DNA from 3 places in the Kosakonia sp. N21 genome. Region 1 is predicted to be linked to each of the others. Evidence: predicted binding sites of a transcription regulator. Region 1 holds the regulator's gene; each other region holds the start of a gene.
What was found. Region 1 encodes PhoB, which activates phosphate uptake and scavenging genes when phosphate is short. Its sites were predicted from a motif close to CTGTCATAAAACTGNCNNAT; they were not measured.

Region 1 (7,736 bases):
CCCCTTCGGCCTGTGCTTGTAATGTTTCCAGTCGGGTTTTCGCCGCTTTGTGTTTCTCAAACACGCGGGCGGAAATCTGCCCGTAAATTTCGGTGCCGGTCAGCTCTTCCAGCAGCTCTGCGCGCTCGCGAGGTTTGGCATTGAGAAAGGCCGCGAATTGCCCCTGTGAGAGCAGCATCGAGCGGGTAAAGCGCCCGTAATCCAGCCCGGTTAGCGAGGCGGTAAGATCGAGTTTATCTTTGACTTTGTCGGCGAGGATCTTACCGTCGGCGCAGGTTGCCAGCTCCACGCGCGGCGCTTGCAGATTGCCGTCCGGCAAACCGCGGGCGCGGCTCTGGCTCCAAAACGCGCGGTAGGCCACGCCTTTGACCTCAAACTCCACCTCTGCCAGACAGTCGGCGGTGTCGCGGGTCATTAAATCGTTTTGCGATTGTGACAACGTACTGAGGCGCGGCGTTTCGTGGTACAACGCCAGGCAGATGGCATCCAGCAATGTGGTTTTGCCCGCGCCGGTCGCGCCGGTAATGGCGAACAGACCGTTGCTGGCAAAGGGTTCTTCGGTGAAGTCGATTTTCCATTCGCCTTTCAGCGAGTTAAGGTTTTTCAGCCGCAAACTGAGAATTTTCATGCTTCTTTCTCCTCGTCCAGCGCCTGCAATGTTTCGCTGAACAGCGCCTGTAATCGCCCTTGCTGCGTCTCGTCGAGTTCTTCCTGCGCCAGGCGGCGGGCAAAGACCTCTTCGACTTTTAATTCATTGAGGGTCTCGCGCAATTCACCGGCAAGTATACGTTCCCGCTGTTCCCGGCTACGGCGAACCAGCAGGACGTCAACCGGGAGATCTTCCGTCACCTGCTGGATTTTTCGTTGCATATCGGCCAGGTATTCGCCACTGACGATTTCGATATCCAGCCAGACGGGGGTGTCGCCAGGTTTGTCGCGCCACTGTTCAAGCTGGCGGCAAATCTCAGCAAAATCGCCTTTGATAACCGCCAGCGCCTGCGTGGCAGGAACATCCAGTGCGGTAACGTCGGCCAGTTTGCCTGCGGTAAAGGTCACCAGATTGACGCTTTTACTTTTGCCGGTTTCGTCAAAACTGAGTGGGATCGGCGAGCCGCAATAGCGGATGCGCTCCTCACCGCCGATCTTTTGCGCCCGGTGGATATGCCCAAGGGCGATATAGTCGGCGGGAGGGAAGTTCTGCGCCGGGAACGCATCCAGCGTGCCGATATAAATGTCGCGTACGGCGTCGCTTTTGCTGGCGCCGACGGTGGTTAAATGGCCGCTGGCGATGATCGGCAGTGGTTTATCGCCGCGCAGTTCGCTGGCTGCGGTAAATTGTTGCTGGTAATACCCGGTGATCGCCGCCAGCAGGTGTTGCTGTTTTTCCTGCCCGGACAACCCGGCCTGGCTGAGCATAATGTCGCGCGGGCGCAGGAAGGGCACCGGGCAGAATACCGCGCCCGGTTCACCGTTGCGGCGGTAAAGCCAGAAAGGCTCTACGCCTGCGCTGGCGACGACGGTGGTTTTCAGATACGCGAGGATCTCTTTCGATTCGTTGAGCGTGGCCACCGAATCATGGTTGCCTGCCAGCACCACTAACTGGCAGCCGGTTTGCTGAAGTTTGACCACGAAACGGTTATACAGCTCACGGGCGTAGCTGGGCGGGGAGCCAGTGTCAAAAACATCGCCCGCCACAATAATGGCGTCGACCTGATTCTCTTCCGCCGTGGCCAGCAGCCAGTCGAGGAAAGCGGCGTGTTCAGCGGCGCGGCTCTTGCTATAGAAGTTTTGACCCAGGTGCCAGTCAGAGGTGTGAATAATGCGCATAGCGGTTCCGTGGCAAAAAAGCATAAAGCAGATTATAAACATTAAGCAGATGAGGGACATAACCTGACGAAAATAGGGACTGTCACAGAGCACTTGCTGGGGTCATCTGGCGGTCATGTTATTCATAAATCTGTCATAAAACTGACGCATAATGGCGCCGCTATATATATTGATGACTTAAATAAGACAGGGCAAATTATGGCGAGACGAATTCTGGTCGTAGAAGACGAAGCTCCAATCCGGGAAATGGTGTGCTTCGTGCTCGAACAAAATGGTTTTCAACCGGTGGAAGCTGAAGATTATGACAGTGCGGTGAACCAACTTAATGAACCCTGGCCCGATCTTGTTTTACTGGACTGGATGTTGCCTGGCGGTTCCGGTATTCAGTTTATTAAACACCTGAAACGTGAAGCGATGACCCGTGATATTCCGGTCATGATGCTGACGGCGCGCGGCGAAGAAGAAGATCGCGTACGCGGTCTGGAAACCGGGGCAGATGACTACATTACCAAACCTTTCTCACCCAAAGAGCTGGTGGCGCGCATTAAAGCTGTGATGCGCCGCATTTCGCCGATGGCGGTGGAAGAGGTGATCGAAATGCAGGGCCTGAGCCTTGATCCTTCCTCTCACCGCGTCATGACCGGTGAAAATCCCCTGGATATGGGGCCGACAGAGTTTAAACTCTTACACTTCTTTATGACCCATCCGGAACGCGTATACAGCCGTGAACAGCTGTTGAACCACGTATGGGGAACCAATGTGTATGTTGAAGACCGGACGGTGGATGTGCATATTCGTCGTCTGCGCAAAGCGCTGGAACACAGCGGCCACGATCGTATGGTGCAAACAGTGCGCGGCACGGGTTACCGTTTTTCGACCCGTTTCTGACATTTAACAGGAGTGTGACGCGTGCTGGAACGGCTGTCATGGAAAAGGCTGGTGCTGGAGCTCCTCCTTTGTTGTATCCCCGCCTTGATTCTCGGCGTCATGTTCGGTTACCTGCCGTGGTTTTTACTGGCTGCGGTAACCGGGTTGTTGATCTGGCACTTTTGGAATTTACTGCGTCTTTCATGGTGGTTATGGGTCGATAAAAGTATGACCCCGCCGCCGGGTACAGGGAGCTGGGAGCCGCTGTTATACGGGCTGCACCAGATGCAGATGCGTAATAAAAAGCGCCGTCGTGAGCTGGGAAGCCTGATTAAACGCTTTCGCAGCGGCGCGGAGTCGCTGCCGGATGCGGTGATCCTCACCACCGAAGAGGGGGCGATTTTCTGGTGTAATGGCCTGGCGCAACAGGTGCTGGGTTTGCGCTGGCCGGACGACAGCGGGCAGAATATCCTTAACTTGCTGCGCTACCCGGAATTTACGCAGTATCTTAAAAAACAAGAGTTTAGCAAGCCGCTGAATCTGGTGCTCAACACCGGTCGCCATCTGGAAATCCGCGTGATGCCTTACAGCGAGGAACACCTGCTGCTGGTGGCCCGCGACGTCACGCAAATGCATCAACTGGAAGGGGCGCGGCGCAACTTTTTTGCCAACGTCAGTCATGAACTGCGCACGCCATTAACGGTGCTGCAGGGCTACCTGGAGATGATGCAGGAGCAGACGCTCGAAGGCGCGCCGCGGGAGAAAGCGCTGCATACCATGCGCGAACAAACCTCGCGAATGGAAGGACTGGTGCGCCAGTTACTGACGCTTTCGAAGATTGAAGCAGCGCCGACCTTGCCGCCGAATGAAACCATTGATGTGCCAATGATGCTGCGGGTCGTGGAGCGGGAAGCGCAAACCCTGAGTCAGCAGAAGCATCACTTCCATTTTGAAGTTGATAACGCGTTGAAAGTGCTGGGAAATGAAGAGCAACTGCGCAGCGCGATTTCCAACCTGGTCTACAACGCCGTGAACCACACGCCAGCAGGAACGGAGATTACCGTGCGCTGGCAGCGCGTGCCGCTGGGGGCGGAATTCAGCGTCGAAGACAACGGCCCCGGCATCGCCGCTGAACACATTCCTCGTCTCACTGAGCGTTTCTATCGCGTGGATAAAGCCCGTTCCCGGCAGACTGGCGGGAGTGGTCTGGGGCTGGCGATCGTGAAACATGCGGTGAATCATCACGAAAGTCGCCTCGAAATTGTCAGTACTCCCGGCAAGGGAACGCGCTTTAGCTTTGTTCTGCCGGAACGTCTGGTTGCCAAAAAAGCCGCGTCCTGACGCGTCTGTCAGCTTATCTTTCCAGCGGCCTGTATCAACAGGCCGCTTATTCCGATGTTTTCTCCCCCCTGAAACGTATTTTGTACGCATGCTGCTTTTTTGTTCGCATGATCAGCCATGTGTTTTTCTTATAATTGGAGTTATTAACTACTATTAATTGTATGGATAGTATAACCATCTGGTTTTGCGATCCCACCTTGCCTTTAAACGTTATAAGCGTTTAAATTGCGCCCCGTATATTGTCAGACCAACTGTATTTGCGTGGTAAATCGAAAAACTATTCTTCGCTACGCAATGCATAGAGCATTTCCCGCTGACTTTCTGCGACATTGGCGCGGTATCGTCCGGTTGGGAAAGGCGAAAAAAACATCATTTTTACGACACCACATCCACAGGCAGTAAAAAATATGACCCATCACTTAAAACCACGCGACATTGTTGCTCTGGGCTTTATGACATTTGCCCTCTTCGTCGGCGCAGGTAACATCATTTTTCCTCCCATGGTTGGTTTGCAGGCCGGTGAACACGTCTGGACGGCGGCGCTGGGCTTTCTGATCACCGCTGTGGGCTTACCGGTGCTTACCGTTGTCGCGCTGGCGAAAGTCGGCGGTGGCGTGGACAGCCTGAGCACGCCGATTGGTAAAGTGGCGGGCGTCTTGCTGGCGACGGTGTGCTATCTGGCGGTCGGGCCGTTGTTCGCCACGCCGCGTACGGCGACGGTGTCGTTTGAAGTGGGTATCGCGCCGCTGACTGGCGAAGGTGCAATGCCGCTGCTGATTTACAGCGTGATCTATTTTTCTCTGGTGATCCTGATTTCCCTCTATCCGGGCAAACTGCTGGATACCGTAGGCAATTTTCTTGCGCCGCTGAAAATTATCGCACTGACTATTCTCGCTATCGCGGCGATTATCTGGCCGGCCGGTCCTATCAGCCATGCGCTGGAAGCCTACCAGACTGCGCCGTTCTCAAACGGTTTCGTCAATGGCTATCTGACCATGGATACGCTGGGAGCCATGGTGTTTGGCATCGTGATTGTCAATGCAGCGCGTTCGCGCGGTGTCACCGAAGCCCGTTTGCTGACCCGTTATACGGTGTGGGCGGGGCTGATGGCGGGCGCAGGGTTGACGCTGCTGTACCTGGCGTTGTTCCGTCTCGGTTCCGACAGCTCTGCGCTGGTTGAGCAGTCGGCTAACGGCGCGGCCATTCTGCATGCTTATGTTCAGCATACCTTCGGCGGCGCAGGCAGTTTGCTGCTGGCGGCGTTGATTTTTATTGCTTGTCTGGTGACGGCGGTTGGCCTGACCTGTGCCTGTGCGGAGTTCTTTGCGCAGTATCTGCCGCTCTCTTACCGCACGCTGGTCTTTATTCTGGGCATCTTCTCCATGGCGGTCTCCAACCTGGGGCTGAGCCATCTGATTCAGATCTCTATTCCGGTGCTGACCATGATCTACCCACCGTGCATCGTACTGGTGGTGCTGAGCTTTACCCGCTCTTTATGGAACAGTTCCACACGCGTTATTGCACCGGCCATGTTTATTAGTCTGCTTTTTGGTATCCTTGACGGCGTGAAAGCGTCTGCGTTTGCAGAACACCTTCCGGCCTGGACCCAGCGTTTGCCGCTGGCGGAACAGGGACTGGCCTGGCTGATGCCAAGTCTGGTGATGGTGGTTCTGGCGGCAGTCTGGGATCGCGCCGCAGGTCGGCAGGTCACTTCCAGCGCCCATTAATCGCGGCAAACACGGCTTGTTTAACCACGGGGTAGCGCACTCCGTGGTTTTTTATTTTTGTGTTGAATAATGGCAGTGGAAACGATGGAAAGTACTAATAAGCTAAAGCGTGGGCTAAGCACCCGGCACATTCGCTTTATGGCGCTGGGTTCGGCAATTGGCACCGGCCTGTTTTACGGCTCCGCAGATGCAATCAAGATGGCTGGCCCAAGCGTGTTGCTGGCCTACATTATTGGTGGTGTGGCTGCGTATATCATTATGCGCGCACTGGGCGAGATGTCCGTGCACAACCCTTCCGCCAGCTCCTTCTCTCGCTATGCTCAGGAAAACCTCGGCCCGCTGGCCGGCTATATCACCGGCTGGACGTACTGCTTTGAAATCCTGATTGTCGCCATTGCCGATGTCACCGCGTTTGGTATTTACATGGGCGTCTGGTTCCCGACGGTGCCGCACTGGATTTGGGTGCTGAGCGTGGTGCTGCTTATCTGCGCCATCAACCTGATGAGCGTCAAAGTCTTCGGCGAGCTGGAGTTCTGGTTCTCCTTCTTTAAAGTCGCCACCATTATCATCATGATCGTGGCCGGTTTCGGCATCATTATCTGGGGGATCGGCAACGGCGGGCAGCCGACCGGGATCAGCAATTTATGGAGCCACGGTGGTTTCTTCAGCAATGGCTGGCTGGGCACGGTGATGGCGCTGCAAATGGTGATGTTCGCGTATGGCGGCATCGAGATTATCGGTATCACCGCCGGGGAAGCGAAAGATCCGGAGACGTCGATTCCGCGCGCTATCAACTCGGTGCCGATGCGTATTCTGGTGTTTTACGTCGGTACGCTGTTTGTGATCATGTCGATTTACCCGTGGAACCAGGTGGGTACTGACGGAAGCCCGTTTGTACTGACCTTCCAGCATATGGGCATTACCTTTGCCGCCAGTATCCTCAATTTTGTGGTGCTGACCGCCTCGCTCTCGGCGATTAACAGCGATGTGTTTGGTGTGGGGCGTATGCTGCACGGGATGGCTGAGCAGGGCAGTGCGCCGAAGATGTTCGCCAAAACGTCGCGCCGCGGGATTCCCTGGGTGACGGTGATGGTGATGACCATCGCGCTGCTGCTGGCGGTGTACCTGAATTACATCATGCCGGAGAATGTTTTCCTGGTGATCGCCTCACTGGCGACTTTCGCCACGGTATGGGTATGGATCATGATTTTGCTGTCGCAGATTGGCTTCCGTCGTCGTCTGTCGGCAGAGGAAGTCCGCGCGCTGAAGTTTAAAGTTCCGGGCGGGGTGGCGACTACCGTTGTCGGCCTGATTTTCCTGGTCTTTATCATCGCGCTGATTGGCTGGCACCCGGAAACCCGCATCTCGCTGTACGTGGGGTTTGCATGGATTGTGCTGCTGCTGATTGGCTGGGCATTTAAACGCCGTAACGCGTAATTGTCGATACAAGCCCGCGCCAGCGGGCACCAGGCCGGATGGCGCAGCGCGCATCCGGCCGGTACACAAAGCGGGCTTACACGACCGGGGTTAATAATCTCCCGTCAGTAAAATAGCTGACCAGGTTATTGATGGTGAGATCCGCCATCGCCTGGCGTGTCTCCGCCGTGTTGCTGGCGATATGCGGCAGCAACACTACATTCTGTAAGTCGCGCAGCGCGGGCGGGATGTGCGGTTCCTGCTCGAACACATCCAGCCCGGCGCCGCGCAGTTTCCCTTCCTGTAACACCGCAATTAACGCCTCTGTGTCCACCACGCTACCGCGTGCGATATTCACCAGAATGCCCTCCGGCCCCAGCGCGTCCAGTACTTCGCGGTTGATAATGTGGTGCGTTTTCGCACCGCCCGGCAGGGTCAATACCAGAAAATCCACTGCGTTTGCCAGACCGACAAGGGAATCATGACGTTGCCACTGGCTGTTACGCGCCTCACGGGGGCTGAAGTAATGAATCGGCATCCGGAACGCGGCAGCGCGCT
Region 2 (7,736 bases), on a different contig from region 1:
GCGCTTGTCTGAACTGGGCAACATCTACAGCAACAACGTGCTGGACGCCACCATGGGCTGGAGCAAACTGGTTACGGACGAAACCGAACTGGCGGGCATGCCGGAAAGCGCATTAGCGGCGGCGAAAGCGCAGGCGGAAGCCAAAGAGCAGCAGGGCTGGTTGCTGACGCTGGATATCCCGAGCTATTTGCCGGTGATGACTTACTGCGACAACAGCGCGCTGCGTGAAGAGATGTACCGCGCTTACAGCACCCGCGCTTCTGACCAGGGGCCGAACGCCGGTAAGTGGGATAACAGCCCGGTCATGGCGGAGATCCTCGCGCTGCGTCATGAGCTGGCGCAACTGCTGGGCTTTGAAAGTTATGCCTTTAAATCGCTGGCCACCAAAATGGCGGAAAACCCGGCGCAGGTGCTGGAGTTCTTAACCGATCTCGCCAAACGCGCCCGTCCGCAGGGGGAAAAAGAGCTGGCGCAACTGCGCGCGTTCGCCAAAGCGGAATTCGGCGTCGATGAACTGCAACCGTGGGACATTGGCTACTACAGCGAAAAACAGAAACAACACCTCTACAGCATCAGCGATGAGCAACTGCGTCCGTACTTCCCGGAAGAACGCGCGGTTAATGGTCTGTTTGAAGTGGTGAAACGCATTTACGGCATCACCGCCAAAGAGCGCAAAGATATCGATGTCTGGCATCCGGATGTGCGTTTCTTCGAGCTGTATGACGAAAGCAATGAACTGCGCGGCAGCTTCTATCTCGATCTGTACGCCCGTGAACACAAACGCGGCGGCGCGTGGATGGATGACTGTGTGGGTCAGTTACGCAGAGCCGACGGCTCACTGCAAAAGCCGGTGGCCTATCTCACCTGTAACTTTAACCGCCCGGTTAACGGCAAACCTGCACTGTTCACCCATGATGAAGTGATCACGTTGTTCCATGAGTTTGGGCACGGTTTGCACCATATGCTGACGCGCATTGAAACCGCCGGTGTGGCGGGCATCAGCGGCGTGCCGTGGGATGCGGTCGAATTACCGAGCCAGTTTATGGAAAACTGGTGCTGGGAGCCGGAAGCGCTGGCGTTTATCTCCGGTCATTATGAAACCGGTGAACCGTTACCGCAGGAATTGCTGGATAAAATGCTGGCGGCGAAAAACTACCAGGCGGCGATGTTTATTCTGCGTCAGCTTGAGTTTGGTCTGTTCGACTTCCGCCTGCATGCGGAGTTCAGCCCGGAACAAGGGGCGAAAATCCTTGAAACGCTGGCGGAAATCAAACGCCAGGTCGCTGTGGTGCCGGGGCCGTCGTGGGGCCGTTTCCCGCATGCCTTCAGCCACATTTTCGCCGGGGGTTACGCGGCGGGTTACTACAGCTACCTGTGGGCCGATGTGCTGGCGGCGGACGCGTATTCCCGCTTCGAAGAAGAGGGGATTTTCAACCGCGAGACCGGGCAATCCTTCCTGGATAACATCCTTACCCGTGGCGGTTCGGAAGAGCCGATGGATCTGTTCAAACGCTTCCGCGGTCGTGAGCCGCAGATCGACGCGATGCTTGAGCATTACGGTATCGAAGGCTAATGCATTGAAAATCTGTTTGCTGGATGAAACAGGCGCCGGAGACGGCGCCTTATCTGTTCTTGCGGCCCGCTTTGGGCTGGAACAGGACGATGACAACCTGATGGCGCTGGTGCTGACGCCTGAGCATCTGGAACTGCGTAAGCGCGATGAGCCTAAGCTTGGCGGTATTTTTGTCGATTTTGTTGGCGGCGGTATGGCGCACCGGCGTAAGTTCGGCGGCGGTCGCGGTGAAGCGGTTGCCAAAGCCGTGGGTATCAAAGGCAGTTATTTGCCGGACGTGGTGGATGCCACCGCCGGGCTGGGCCGGGATGCCTTTGTCCTGGCGTCTGTCGGCTGTCGTGTGCGCATGCTGGAGCGAAATCCGGTGGTGGCGGCATTACTGGAAGATGGCCTCAATCGCGGCTATGCGGATGCGGAAATTGGCCCATGGCTGCGCGAGCGTTTGCAGTTGATCCACGCTTCCAGCCTGACTGGGCTTGCAGACATCACTCCGCGCCCGCAGGTGGTCTATCTCGATCCGATGTTCCCGCATAAGCAAAAAAGCGCGCTGGTGAAGAAAGAGATGCGCGTGTTTCAGTCACTGGTTGGCCCGGATCTGGATGCCGACGGTTTGCTGGAGCCCGCGCGTCAGCTTGCCGTTAAGCGGGTGGTGGTGAAACGCCCGGATTACGCGCCGCCGCTGGCGGGTATCGCGACGCAATCGGCGGTGGTGACCAAAAGTCATCGCTTTGACATCTACCCCGGTTCCGGGGAATAAAAAAGCCCGGCCGCATTGCGCGGGCCGGGCGGTATTCGCTCTAACGACAGTACGTTAGCGAGGCATTAATCCTCTTCTTCGTCCCGCAGCGGGACAATCAGCATATCCACGTGAACGGTGTTGATCAACTGACGCGCGGAAGACATCAGCTTGCTCCAGAAGTCCTGATGATGACCACAGACCACCAGGTCCATATCGTATTTTTTGATCGCGTCTACCAGCACCTGCCCGAGATCACCGCTGCCGCTCAGGGTTTCGGTAATCGGATAGCCTGCATTGGTGGAGAGATCGGTCAGCGCCTGGTGCGTTTCGTCGGAGATGCGTTTTTGCATATCGCCGAGGTTAACGTCGATCAGGCCTGTGTACAGATCGGAGTAATTTACATCGACATGAATCAGGGAAACCTTCGCGTTGTAAGGACGTGCCATGGACACTGCTTTCTCAACCAGCAATTTGCTTTCAGGGGAGAGATCAACTGCGATGAGGATGTGTTTGTAAGCCATAGTGTTACTCCTTCCATAAGTTGTCGATGACCATCGGGACAAAGCCCTGATGTGTGTGCACTGCACCCGCGTCCTGCGTATCACATAAGCGGGTAGCGCCCGGCCTTAAGGATCTCATTGTAGAAGATATTTCTACCTTATAACTCTCTTACTGCACCGTCAATTAACCTGGATCACGATTCACTTAAGCCATATTTACAACCATATGCATTGATGATGATAACCTTGTGGCAAAAAAAGAATCCTTTCTCCTACACTATTAATAAACCGTACGGAAAACAGACGGTGTCCCACAGTTGTCCCGGCATGGATGCGCGGTCAATTGCGGGACACCGCCTGTGCTGTCGCCCCGTTCGGCGTTGGTAACACTCTTCATTGTCTGACTTGGTTGAGTATCCAGGAGCGGTCGTTGCGAAGCGGGTCTTCGTGGGCGAATCGCCGGGGAGGGGATATGGTGATCAGCACTGTTGCGCTGTTTTGGGCCTTGTGTGTCGTGTGTGTGGTTAACATGGTGCGTTATTACTCATCGTTGCGCGCACTGTTAGTGGTACTTCGAGGTTGTGACCCCTTACTCTATCAATATGTGGACGGCGGAGGCTTTTTCACTTCGCACGGTCAGCCGGGCAAGCAGATGCGGTTGGTGTGGTACATCTACGCTCAGCGTTACCGCGATCATCATGACGAAGAGTTTATTCGCCGCTGCGAACGCGTGCGCCGTCAGTTCATCCTGACCAGTTCGTTATGCGGGCTGGTGGTGGTGAGTTTGATTGCGCTGATGATTTGGCACTGAAGGCCGTGCTGGCTGGCGGCTATGCCTTATCCGGGTTGCAGAAGCCCGATAAGCGACCGTGGCATTGCCATTATTGAGCCATAAAAAAACGGGTCAGTTTCCTGACCCGTTTTGTCCTGCGCGTAATCTGTTAAATCAGATGCAGCGCAAGCCAGTACAACCCGCCGGACAGAATAATCGATGCCGGGAGGGTAAAGACCCAGGCCATCAGAATACTGGTGACGGTTTTGCGTTGCAGACCGCCGCCGTCGACAATCATTGTCCCGGCGACGGACGATGACAGCACATGCGTGGTGGAGACCGGCATCCCGGTATAACTCGCCAGACCGATGGAGACCGCTGCCGTCATCTGCGCGGACATCCCCTGGGCGTAGGTCATGCCTTTTTTACCGATTTTTTCACCGATCGTCGTTGCCACACGACGCCAGCCAATCATGGTGCCCAGACCCAGCGCCAGCGCTACCGCCATAATGATCCAGATTGGCGCGTATTCAATGGTGCTCAGCATGTCGTTCTTCAGTTTCTTCAGCAGGCGCTGGTCGTCAACGTTGACTTCCGGCTGCTTCGCCACTTTATCCGTAATATCGGAGAGGCAGAGCATAATGCGACGCAGTTGGCTGCGCTGTTCAACCGGCAGTTTGTCGTAGCTTTCAACATTCGTCAGCATCGACTTCGCACGATCCAGCGCGATAATGGCGCGACCAGGATGGCAATGGAACTCGCCTGGCTGCGTGGTCACCTCTTCCGGCGTTGGGAGCAACGGATCCACACCTGTCGCTTTTTGCAGCAGCGCCGGGTGTTGCTGGAAGTATGTTTCCACGTTGTTGACCGCATCACGGGTACGGGTGATGTCATAACCGGATGCGTTCATGTTCACCACAAAACCCGCAGGGGCGACGCCAATCAGCACCAGCATAATCAGGCCAATGCCTTTCTGACCGTCGTTAGCGCCGTGGGAGAAACTCACGCCAATGGCGGAGAGGATCAGCGCAATACGCGTCCAGAACGGCGGCTTTCTTTTGCCGTCGATTTTCTCACGTTCAGCCGGGGTCATATGGATGCGCGCACGTTTTTTGGTGCTGCTCCAGTAGCGACGCAGTATATATACCAGCCCACCGGCGAACACCAGGCCGACGATCGGGGAAACGATCAGCGACGCGAAGATATTCAGCACTTTCGGGATGTTTAATGCATCAACGACTGACGTGCCGGTCATCAATGCATTGGTTAACCCAATACCGATAATCGCGCCAATCAGGGTGTGGGAGCTGGAAGCAGGCAGACCGAAATACCAGGTGCCCAGGTTCCAGATAATCGCGGCCAGCAGCATGGAGAAGACCATCGCCAGGCCGTGCGCAGAGCTGACATTCAGCAGCAGATCGGTTGGCAGCATATGCACAATTGCATACGCGACGCTTAACCCGCCCAGCAAAACGCCGAAGAAGTTAAACACCGCTGCCATCACCACCGCCAGCTGAGAGCGCATAGCGCGTGTATAAATCACTGTTGCCACGGCGTTTGCTGTGTCGTGGAAGCCGTTAATTGCTTCGTAAAACAGAACAAAAACCAGAGCAAGCAAGAGTAACAGCCCGGTATGAAGATCCAGGCCGGCAAACAAATGTAACATAAGCCGTTACGCCATTTTGAGGACATGAACGCGGCGCATTATCAGGGACATTGCCAGTGCGGGCAAAGTGAAATATGTATTTTTTTTGACATTATTTCTTACAAAGCCCTTAAATCTTTAAAATATCTTATATTTTTCAATGTCATCATCTTGCTGTGCGTATTCGCGCTGGTGCGACCAGCACGATCTCTTTACAATCCGCCACGATCTTTAAATGAGGAAACGGGTGTGGAAAGGTTTGATGCCATTGTTATCGGCGCCGGTGCGGCGGGAATGTTCTGTGCGGCTCTGGCAGGGCAGGCGGGCTGCCGCGTGTTGCTACTGGATAACGGCAAAAAACCGGGCCGTAAAATCCTGATGTCCGGCGGCGGGCGCTGCAACTTTACCAACCTTTATGTGGAACCCGCAGCCTATTTGAGCCAGAACCCGCATTTTTGCAAATCTGCGCTGGCGCGCTATACCCAGTGGGATTTTATCGACCTGGTGGGCAAACACGGTATTGCCTGGCATGAGAAGACGCTCGGGCAGCTGTTCTGCGACGACTCTGCGCAGCAGATCGTCGATATGCTGGTGGCCGAGTGTGAGAAAGGCAACGTCACGCAGCGCCTGCGCAGCGAAGTGCTAAGCGTGGAGCGCAACGATAATGGCTATACGCTGCAACTGAATGGCGCAAGCGTGCAGGCGGCGAAACTGGTGATCGCGTCCGGTGGTTTGTCGATGCCGGGACTGGGTGCGTCACCGTTTGGTTATAAAATCGCCGAACAGTTCGGTTTAACGGTGTTACCCACCCGTGCGGGTCTGGTGCCGTTTACCCTGCACAAACCGCTCCTTGAGCAGATGCAGACGCTCTCCGGCGTATCGGTGCCATCGGTGATCACCGCCGAAGACGGGACGGTTTTTCGCGAAAACCTGCTGTTTACGCATCGCGGTCTGTCGGGCCCGGCGATCCTGCAAATTTCCAGCTACTGGCAGCCGGGTGAGTTCGTCAGCATTAATCTGCTGCCGGAGTGCGATCTGGCAAGCTTCCTCGATCAGCAACGTGATGCGCACCCGAATCAAAGCCTGAAAAATACCCTTGCCATGCAGTTGCCGAAACGGTTGGTGGAGTGCCTGCAACAGCTTGGGCAGATCCCGGATGTGACGTTAAAGCAGCTCAATGCCCGTGAGCAGACAACGCTGGTTGATACGCTTACCGGCTGGCACGTACAGCCAAACGGCACCGAAGGTTACCGCACGGCGGAAGTGACGCTCGGCGGGGTGGACACCAACGAATTGTCGTCACGCACCATGGAAGCCCGCAATGTACCGGGTCTCTATTTTATTGGCGAAGTGATGGACGTCACCGGCTGGCTGGGAGGCTATAACTTCCAGTGGGCGTGGTCCAGCGCCGCCGCATGCGCACAGGCACTGGCGGCTGTGGAAGGATAAAAAAGCATGCTCTTCTCTGAGCGTGTTAGAAACTCTCAGAGAAGAGCCAGGCGACAGCGCAGGTGACTTATACTGTGCCTGCCGGGACCAGGGGCCTGCCAGGGTAAGGTTTATCCGCACTCAGATTGTATTTATCAACTGTGTCGAACATTTCTGCGAACAGGCCATCATCTTTTTTCGCCCAGAACGTTTCCAGATCATCCCCTCCCCATATCTCATGGGTATGACAGGTAAATTCAAGTAACCCCGTGTCGTGCGGCGTGAAATCGATACGCCTGGTCTCGTTCTCCGCGATGATATGTTGATAAAAAAGCACCATTTTACAGTCGCGGCCTGGCGTATTGTAGAAGGTAAGGAATTCATTTAAATGCGCCCGTAAAAGGGCAAGATCTGAGTTCTCTGTTATTCGGTGATGATAAAGAAAAACAAAGTTTTTATTTCCCCGGTATTGTAACTGACGGCTGATTCGTCGTTGGAAAGCGCGGTTATCTTCTTTAATTCTGAGCGGGTCATGATGCGTGAATTCAAAACCCAACATATGCCTTTCGCTGTATTGGTCTGCACAATTTTTGTAAAACGTCGAGCGCACAACAGAATGCTGACCATCCGGAAAATGTTGAAGACATTCTTTCTTCAGCAGATTCCGGTAATTATCTTTTTCCATCTGAATAATATATTCTATATTTGAACGTCCGGAGGAAAAAACAGAGCTGAATGATTTTCTGTTATGTCGCCGGAGAATATCGTCAGGAAGACAATTTTCACCCAATGAGATCCAACTTACTTCCGAACTAAAACTATTTCGATATTTCCATTTCTTATGCAGGTTGGTCATTGTTCGTTTCAGTGATTTGAGATGATCTCTCACATGTTGTTCAATGGTTCCGCCTTTCATCAAGGGCACCTCATGTTGTATTACACCATTCCAAATGACGTGATGGAGTACCTCATCACGCCTGCGTTTTTATTGTTTTATTTCCCCGTATTCAGGCAGATATGCCGCGCGAATAGAGGCTGTTAATGTATGTTTTCTCTGGATAACAGGCTCGAAAGCCTGC
Region 3 (7,736 bases), on a different contig from region 1:
AGTCGGGTTTGTCGCCTCAGTGGTGACGGCCATTCCCTGGGTGGTGGCGCTGGTCGGCACCTGGCTGATCCCCCGTTATTCCGATCGTACCGGAGAACGCCGCAATATTGCCGCCCTGACGTTACTGGCGGCAGGCATTGGCATTGGCGTATCCGGCCTTGTTTCTCCGGTCCCGGCTATTATGGCGTTATGCGTGGCGGCGGTCGGGTTTATCGCCGTACAGCCGGTGTTCTGGACGATGCCGACGCAGTTGTTGTCCGGCACGGCGCTGGCGGCGGGTATTGGTTTTGTCAATCTGTTCGGGGCGGTGGGCGGCTTTCTCGCGCCGCTGATCCGCGTTAAAGCGGAAACGGTGTTCGCCAGTCCTGCTGCCGGGCTGCTGACGCTGGCCTGCGTCGCCATTATCGGCGCGCTGATGATCTTCTCGCTGCGGGTGAATCGCAGCGTATCACCCGCTCACCGCGCACAACATCAGTAATGCGCTAAGGATGACCATGAACACTATTTTATCGAACCCGTTTAAAGAGGGGTTACGCCGCGGCGAGACACAAATTGGCCTGTGGCTCAGCTCAACAACCTCCTATATGGCGGAGATCGCTGCGACATCGGGGTATGACTGGTTACTGATCGACGGCGAACATGCGCCGAACACGATTCAGGATCTCTACCATCAATTACAGGCGATAGCGCCGTATGCCAGCGAGCCGGTGATCCGTCCTGTGGAAGGCAGCCGTAGCCTGATCAAACAAGTACTGGATATTGGCGCAAGAACCTTGCTGATTCCGATGGTGGACAGCGCTGAGCAGGCGCGGGAGATTGTTTCCGCGACCCGCTATCCGCCGGAAGGTGTACGAGGCGTGGGCGCGAGCGTTGCGCGCGCTGCGCGTTGGGGAAGGGTGGAGAACTATATGGCGCAGGCGAATGAGGGGTTATGCCTGTTGATTCAGGTAGAGAGTAAAGCTGCGCTCGACAATCTCGATCAGATCCTCGATGTCGATGGCATTGATGGGGTGTTTATTGGCCCGGCGGATCTCTCCGCGTCTTTGGGCTACCCGGACAATGCCGGGCATCCGGAAGTCCAGCGGATCATTGAGCAGAGCATCCGGCGTATTCGCGCGGCGGGTAAGGCCGCTGGGTTTCTTGCGGTCGATCCGCAAATGGCGCAGAAGTGCCTGACATGGGGAGCGAATTTTGTAGCCGTTGGGGTAGATACCCTGCTTTATAGCGCGGCGCTCGATAATCGGCTATCCATGTTTAAACCGGGTACGCAACCCGCCGTTGCAAAAGAGAGCTATTAGAAACAGGCCGCCAGCGTAGTACTGGCGGCGCGCATCGTCAGATTAAGGCCTGCGCCAGCAGGGTAATGGGGTGTTCACAGCGTTTGCTGGTGGACATCTCAATCTGCCATTTGCAGGTTTCACAATCCGTCACCACCAGGTCTGCGCCGCTGGCTTCGATTTGTGCAAACAGCGGCGCGCCAATGGCCTGCGACGTAGGGTAGTTTTCGCTTTTAAAACCGTACGTTCCGGCAATACCGCAGCAGCGGGAATCCAGCACTGTCAGCTCCAGCCCCGGAATGCGGCGCAACAGCTCCAATGTGTAGTGCGTCCAGCCCATTTTTTCCATATGGCACGGCGTGTGATAGACCACTTTCAGCGGCGTGGTTTTCAGGCTCAGGGAGCGACCTTCATCCAGCATGCGCCAGATCCAGCGGGTCGCTAAATCGATATGCGCCCGCAGATGGCTGTTGTCGACATCCAGCAGATGCGGATACTCGTCACGCAGAGTGAACGCACAGGTGGAAGAGGTGGCAATCACCGGCAAACCTTGCGTGCCGATTGCCTGCTCCAGCGACGTCACGTTAAATTGCGCCTGTTTTTTGGCCTTGTCGAAAAAGCCGTTCGCGATCAGCGGGACGCCGCAGCATTTTTCCCGCTCCAGCAGTTGTACGCCGATGCCCATATTGTTCAGCACCCGCAGCAAATCTTTGCCCAGTTGCGGGTGGTTGTAGTTGACGTAGCAACCGTGGAAAAACGCCACCTGTTCCGGAAAGGCGCGCTGCTTGTCGGCAACGCTGCGATACCAGCGGCGGAAAGTGCCGTGTGAGTACTTCGGCAGCGTCCGGTGGTGATCAATTTTCAGCGCCTTATCCAGCAACTGGCGCACCGGTTTGAGCGATGTTGCCGTGTTGACCAACGGCGCCATGGGCGTGGAAAGTGTACCCATCAGGTCGGTGTGGCTCAGGATCGCGTTACGGATTGAGAGCTGTTTCGGCGCATGCTGTGCACGGGCGCGCTGAATAATATCGCCAATTTTTACGCCGGACGGGCAGGCTGTCTCACAGCGTTTGCAGTTGGTGCAATACTTCAGCGCCTCGTCATACAGCGCGGCATCTTTCAGGCGCAACCGTTCGCCATCCGGGCCTGCCTGTTTCGGCCCAGGATAGGCGGGATTCACCCGGCTGACCGGGCAGACGGTGGTGCAGACTGTGCACTTGATACAGCTTTCAAACTGGGTGGTGCTCATTGTTCGCCTCCCTGTGCGGCTATCTGCTGTGCGGCATGCAGTGCAGTGACGGCGCAAACGCCGCCGCCGCACCCCTGGGCGATGGCGTCAAATCCGCCTAACACCGAACCGACAACATACAGATTGTGGATGGCTTTCCCCTGACGCAGGGCGTGGAGCTGTGCGTCGGTTTGTACGCCAAATTGCTGCCATGGCTGAGTCTCGAAAATATCGTCCCGATACCAGTCACTGTGTTTGTCGCATTGCAGAACATCCAGGTCAAACACCGCTTCCCGCACGCGGTCACGATCGGCGATCAGGCCATTACTGAAAAAGCTGCCGCTGGCGAGCACCACATGGCGGGCGCGTAACGGGATATCTTCATGTTTGCGGGTCCACAACTGTGTAACGCGGTCATCGTGGATATCGGCGTGGAGCACTTCATCGCCGGGCATCCAGCTTCCACCGCTGTGGATAAACCGTTGTTGCAGCAAAAATTGCATGCGCATGCCCGGTACTGACGGCGGCAGCGTCGGCAGTAAGCGCAGCGGGCACGCCAGTTGTTGGTTAAGCTGCGTAAATACGCTGCTGTCCGTCAGGCCAATACAGGCGGGCAGGTATAATATGTCGTACTGTTGACTCAGCGGGCGCAGTGCCTCATACAGGGCGGCATAGTGTTCCGGCGCATCCAGGTGGCGGGCAATGTTCACCGCACGAAATTCACTGGGGTTATCGCGCAGTTTGTCGAGCACCGGCAACTCTATCTCTTCGGCATGGGCGTCGATGCCGCGTTTACGCAAGGAGGCGGCGGCAAGCTGCGGTTGAAAGTCGGGAAAACCGCTGATGCCGATCACCCCGGTGCGCTGGCTGACGTCGGGTTTTAGCGGCACTTCCTCCGGACTCAGCCAGGCCCGGCGAAACGTACCTAATGGGGTAACCCGCAGGTGCGGCGTATCGACGTCACCCTGCAATGCCAGCCCGCAGTCGGCCAGCAGCGTCTGGGTTTGCTGCGCATAGTGGCGCACGCGTTCTGCACCCAGCAGGGCGTAAGGATGGGCGGGATGGTGTTGCGCCAGCAGGGCGATGGCGCTGTTCAGGTCGCGAACAGGCTGACCGTCCGGCAAGTGGGAGAGAAGATCCAGCGAGCCGGAGGAGAAACCCAGCGCGCTCTGGCCGCGGCTGACAATGGCGCAGCGCTGCCCGTTTTCACTCAGGCGAATACCGCATAACAGACCGGCAAGCCCGCCGCCGATAATAACCGTATCAAATCTCATCATCCGTCTCCTTTTCCAGCCCGCACAATCCCTGATAAACCCAACGTGTAAATTCGCTTTCCCGCAGTGCATCGCCCCAGGCCACCGGTTTCACACCTTTCCAGCGCTCATTGAGAAAATCTGCCAGTTGCGCCAGGGACTCGCTCTCGGTGGTGACATGCAGACGGTTCAGCAACCCGGCGGCGCGACAGGCGCACAGCTCGCCCTGGCAGGTGCCCATTCCCACACGGGTACGGCGGCGCAAATCGAGCAGCGAATGGACATTCAGATTTTCTACCGCGTACTGCACCTCTCCAGCAGTCACGGCTTCGCATTCGCAGACCAGGCTGCGGTTATGCCTGTCGCTGCCCAGCCAGGCGGGTGTGCGGTCGCCATGGCGATACACCGCCGAACCGCGTAACGGTGTGGGCAGTGAGATAATTTTTCGCAGCGCCTGCTCGGTGGGCTCTTTTGAGCCAGGCAACGGTGCGCTGGCGGTGGTGCAGACGGCGCTGTGATTGAGCTTGCGGCATACCGCATCGGTCGCCCATTCCGCCATCAGGCGGTAGGTCATCAGTTTGCCGCCGGTAATGGTGATAAACCCTTCCAGCCCGTCACGCTGTGCGTGATCGAGCAGCACAATGCCCCGGCTGACGTTACGCCCGCTGGGGTCATCATCACTGGCCACCAGCGGACGCACACCGGCATAGGCGCGTAAAATGCGGGTTTGCGCCATCACCGGCGCGAGTTTTTCCCCTTCGCGCAGCAGAATATCCACCTCTTGCGGCGTGACGCGGGTATTGTCTATATCGTTGTAGTCAATATGCGTTGAGGTAGTGCCTATCAGCGAGATGGTGTCGCCCGGCACCAGAATATCGGCATCGGCGGGTTTCCGGCAGCGATTGATAACGTGCTGATTAATGCGGTGGTCGAGGATTAACAGCGCGCCTTTGGCCGGAAACATGCGAATGCGCAGATCGGCATATTCCGCAATGCGTTGCCCCCAGATCCCGGCGGCGTTGACCACAACTGGCGCATGCAACTCCTGGGTTTCGCCGCTGGCGGCATGGCGGATGCGTACGCCGCTGACGGTTTCACCGTTGCGGATAAGCCCGCATACTTCATGCCCGGTCAGGATCTTCGCGCCGTGTTCGCGCGCATCCAGCATATTGCTCGCGGTCAGGCGGAACGGATCGACCGTACCGTCAGGCACGCGCACCGCACCGGTCAGCGTGGGATTGACGCTGGGCTCCATACGCCGGGCTTCCTGCGGAGAGATAGCCTGCGCCGGAATACCGGCCTGCAGGCAGGCGTCGATAAACTGACGCTGATACACCAAATCATCTTCCGGCAGGGTAATAAACAGGCCATCGGTGGGTTCAATGCAGTGGCGGGCAATGCGTTTCAGGATCTGGTTTTCGGCGATACACTCCCGCGCCGATTCATTGTCGGTCACCGCATAGCGTGCGCCGCTGTGCAGCAAACCATGGTTACGCCCGGTCGCGCCGGTGGCGATATCGTGGCGTTCAAGCAGCACCGCGCGCAGGCCGCGCAGGGCGCAATCGCGGGCGATGCCGGCGCCCGTCGCGCCGCCGCCAATAATGATCACATCGTAGTCACTGGAGTTGCGCATGTTCGCGTCCTTCTGTTCGACGTTCTTTAACGACCATTTAGCCACACTCTTGCTGTGGTTTGTTTGATATCGCGCATATTCGAGCAAAAAACGAAAGTTCGGTGTGCTTTTATGCGTGAATGGAGACTTTTTGTCATATTTCTGTAACATTCTGTGCGACAACTCACCCTCTCTGATTAAAACTTTCAATACAATTCGCCGCGACTAACTGAGGTTATGTTCGTTTTCACTCATTGATGACAGGCATCATGAGTTCACCGCGCCACGGAGGCCGTTATGTTGAGCATTTTTAAACCTGCCACCCATCAGTCGCGTCTGCCCGCAGAGCAGATCGACCCAACCTACCGTCGTTTACGCTGGCAGATATTTCTGGGGATTTTCTTTGGTTACGCCGCCTATTACCTGGTGCGTAAAAACTTTGCATTGGCGATGCCGTATCTGGTTGAGCAGGGGTTTTCGCGGGGTGATTTAGGCTTTGCGTTGTCGGGCATTTCAATCGCCTATGGTTTTTCAAAATTCATTATGGGTTCGGTGTCTGACCGCTCGAACCCGCGCGTGTTTCTGCCTGCCGGGTTGATTCTGGCGGCAGCGGTGATGCTGTTTATGGGCTTTGTGCCGTGGGCAACCTCCAGCATCGCCATTATGTTTGTGCTGCTGTTCCTGTGCGGTTGGTTCCAGGGCATGGGGTGGCCACCGTGCGGGCGCACCATGGTGCACTGGTGGTCGCAGAAAGAGCGTGGCGGTATCGTGTCGGTATGGAACTGCGCGCATAACGTTGGCGGTGGTATTCCGCCATTGCTGTTCCTGCTCGGTATGGCGTGGTTTAACGACTGGCATGCGGCGCTCTATATGCCTGCGTTTGGCGCGATCCTGGTGGCAATTTTTGCGTTCGCACTGATGCGTGATACTCCGCAATCCTGCGGTTTGCCGCCGATTGAAGAGTACAAAAACGATTACCCGGATGATTACAGCGATAAGCATGAAGAAGAGCTGTCGGCAAAACAGATCTTTATGCAGTACATCCTGCCCAATAAGCTGCTGTGGTACATCGCGGTGGCGAACGTCTTCGTTTATCTGCTGCGTTACGGCATCCTCGACTGGTCGCCGACCTATCTGAAAGAGGTGAAGCACTTCGCGCTGGATAAATCCTCGTGGGCGTACTTCTTTTATGAATATGCGGGGATTCCCGGTACGCTGATTTGCGGCTGGATGTCGGACAAAGTCTTCCGCGGCAATCGCGGCGCGACCGGGGTGTTCTTTATGACGCTGGTGACCATCGCGACGATTGTTTACTGGCTAAACCCGGCGGGTAATCCGACCGTGGATATGGCCTGCATGATCGTGATTGGTTTCCTGATTTACGGCCCGGTGATGTTGATTGGTCTGCATGCGCTGGAGCTGGCACCGAAAAAAGCCGCAGGCACGGCGGCGGGCTTTACCGGTCTGTTTGGTTATCTTGGCGGGTCGGTGGCCGCCAGCGCAATTGTCGGTTATACCGTGGATTTCTTCGGCTGGGATGGCGGCTTTATGGTGATGATTGGCGGTAGCATTCTGGCGGTATTGTTGCTGATTATCGTGATGATTGGCGAGAAGCGCCACCATGCAGATGTGCTTGCGCGTCGCCAATAATGAATAAAGGAGCCATGATGAAAAGCACCTTCACCCGTATGACCACCGGTTTGCTGTTGGCGGGACTTGCCTCCTGCCAGGCGCTGGCGGCAGATCAAATCGTTATTGCCCATCGCGGCGCCAGCGGTTATTTACCGGAGCATACCCTGCCGGCGAAAGCGATGGCCTATGCGCAAGGCGCGGATTATCTCGAGCAGGATCTGGTGATGACCAAAGACGACCAGCTGGTCGTGCTGCACGATCATTACCTCGATCGCGTTACGGATGTGGCGGAGCGCTTTCCGGACCGCGCCCGTAAAGATGGCCGTTTTTACGCTATCGACTTTACGCTGGATGAGATCCGTTCGCTGAAATTTACCGAAGGTTTTGAGCTGGAGAAGGGAAAAAAAGTGCAGGTTTTCCCGGGGCGCTTCCCGATGGGCAAATCCGATTTCCGTATTCATACCTTTGAAGAGGAGATCGAGTTTGTGCAGGGGCTGAATCACTCCACTGGTAAAAACATTGGTATCTATCCGGAAATCAAAGCGCCGTGGTTCCACCATCAGGAAGGGAAAGACATTGCCGCGAAGACGCTGGACGTGCTGAAAAAGTACGGCTACACCAGCAAGCAGGACAAGGTGTATCTGCAATGCTTTGACGCCAATGAACTGAAGCGGATTAAGCATGAACTGGAGCCGCAGAGGGGGATGGATCTCAATCTGGTGCAACTGATTGCC

Region 2: pitA (inorganic phosphate transporter PitA) is a predicted target of PhoB. The motif match lies at 5,323-5,342, and genes of this name have one in related genera.
Region 3: glpT (glycerol-3-phosphate transporter) is a predicted target of PhoB. The motif match lies at 5,522-5,541, and genes of this name have one in related genera.

What each region holds. Positions count from the first base shown of each region.
Region 1 is NZ_JBOBHR010000002.1:540,769-548,504, reverse strand. It holds gene sbcC (exonuclease subunit SbcC) at 1-628, opposite strand, end outside; gene sbcD (exonuclease subunit SbcD) at 625-1,827, opposite strand; gene phoB (phosphate response regulator transcription factor PhoB) at 2,026-2,715, shown strand; gene phoR (phosphate regulon sensor histidine kinase PhoR) at 2,737-4,035, shown strand; gene brnQ (branched-chain amino acid transporter carrier protein BrnQ) at 4,443-5,762, shown strand; gene proY (proline-specific permease ProY) at 5,847-7,199, shown strand; gene ACQ3G7_RS06270 (2-hydroxyacid dehydrogenase) at 7,276-7,736, opposite strand, start outside.
Region 2 is NZ_JBOBHR010000008.1:45,496-53,231, forward strand. It holds gene prlC (oligopeptidase A) at 1-1,573, shown strand, start outside; gene rsmJ (16S rRNA (guanine(1516)-N(2))-methyltransferase RsmJ) at 1,578-2,330, shown strand; gene uspA (universal stress protein UspA) at 2,396-2,833, opposite strand; gene uspB (universal stress protein UspB) at 3,288-3,623, shown strand; gene pitA (inorganic phosphate transporter PitA) at 3,754-5,250, opposite strand; gene ACQ3G7_RS18565 (BaiN/RdsA family NAD(P)/FAD-dependent oxidoreductase) at 5,479-6,678, shown strand; gene ACQ3G7_RS18570 (DUF1796 family putative cysteine peptidase) at 6,746-7,573, opposite strand.
Region 3 is NZ_JBOBHR010000001.1:395,080-402,815, forward strand. It holds gene ACQ3G7_RS01805 (MFS transporter) at 1-478, shown strand, start outside; gene yfaU (2-keto-3-deoxy-L-rhamnonate aldolase) at 495-1,298, shown strand; gene glpC (anaerobic glycerol-3-phosphate dehydrogenase subunit GlpC) at 1,336-2,526, opposite strand; gene glpB (glycerol-3-phosphate dehydrogenase subunit GlpB) at 2,523-3,779, opposite strand; gene glpA (anaerobic glycerol-3-phosphate dehydrogenase subunit A) at 3,769-5,391, opposite strand; gene glpT (glycerol-3-phosphate transporter) at 5,668-7,020, shown strand; gene glpQ (glycerophosphodiester phosphodiesterase) at 7,038-7,736, shown strand, end outside.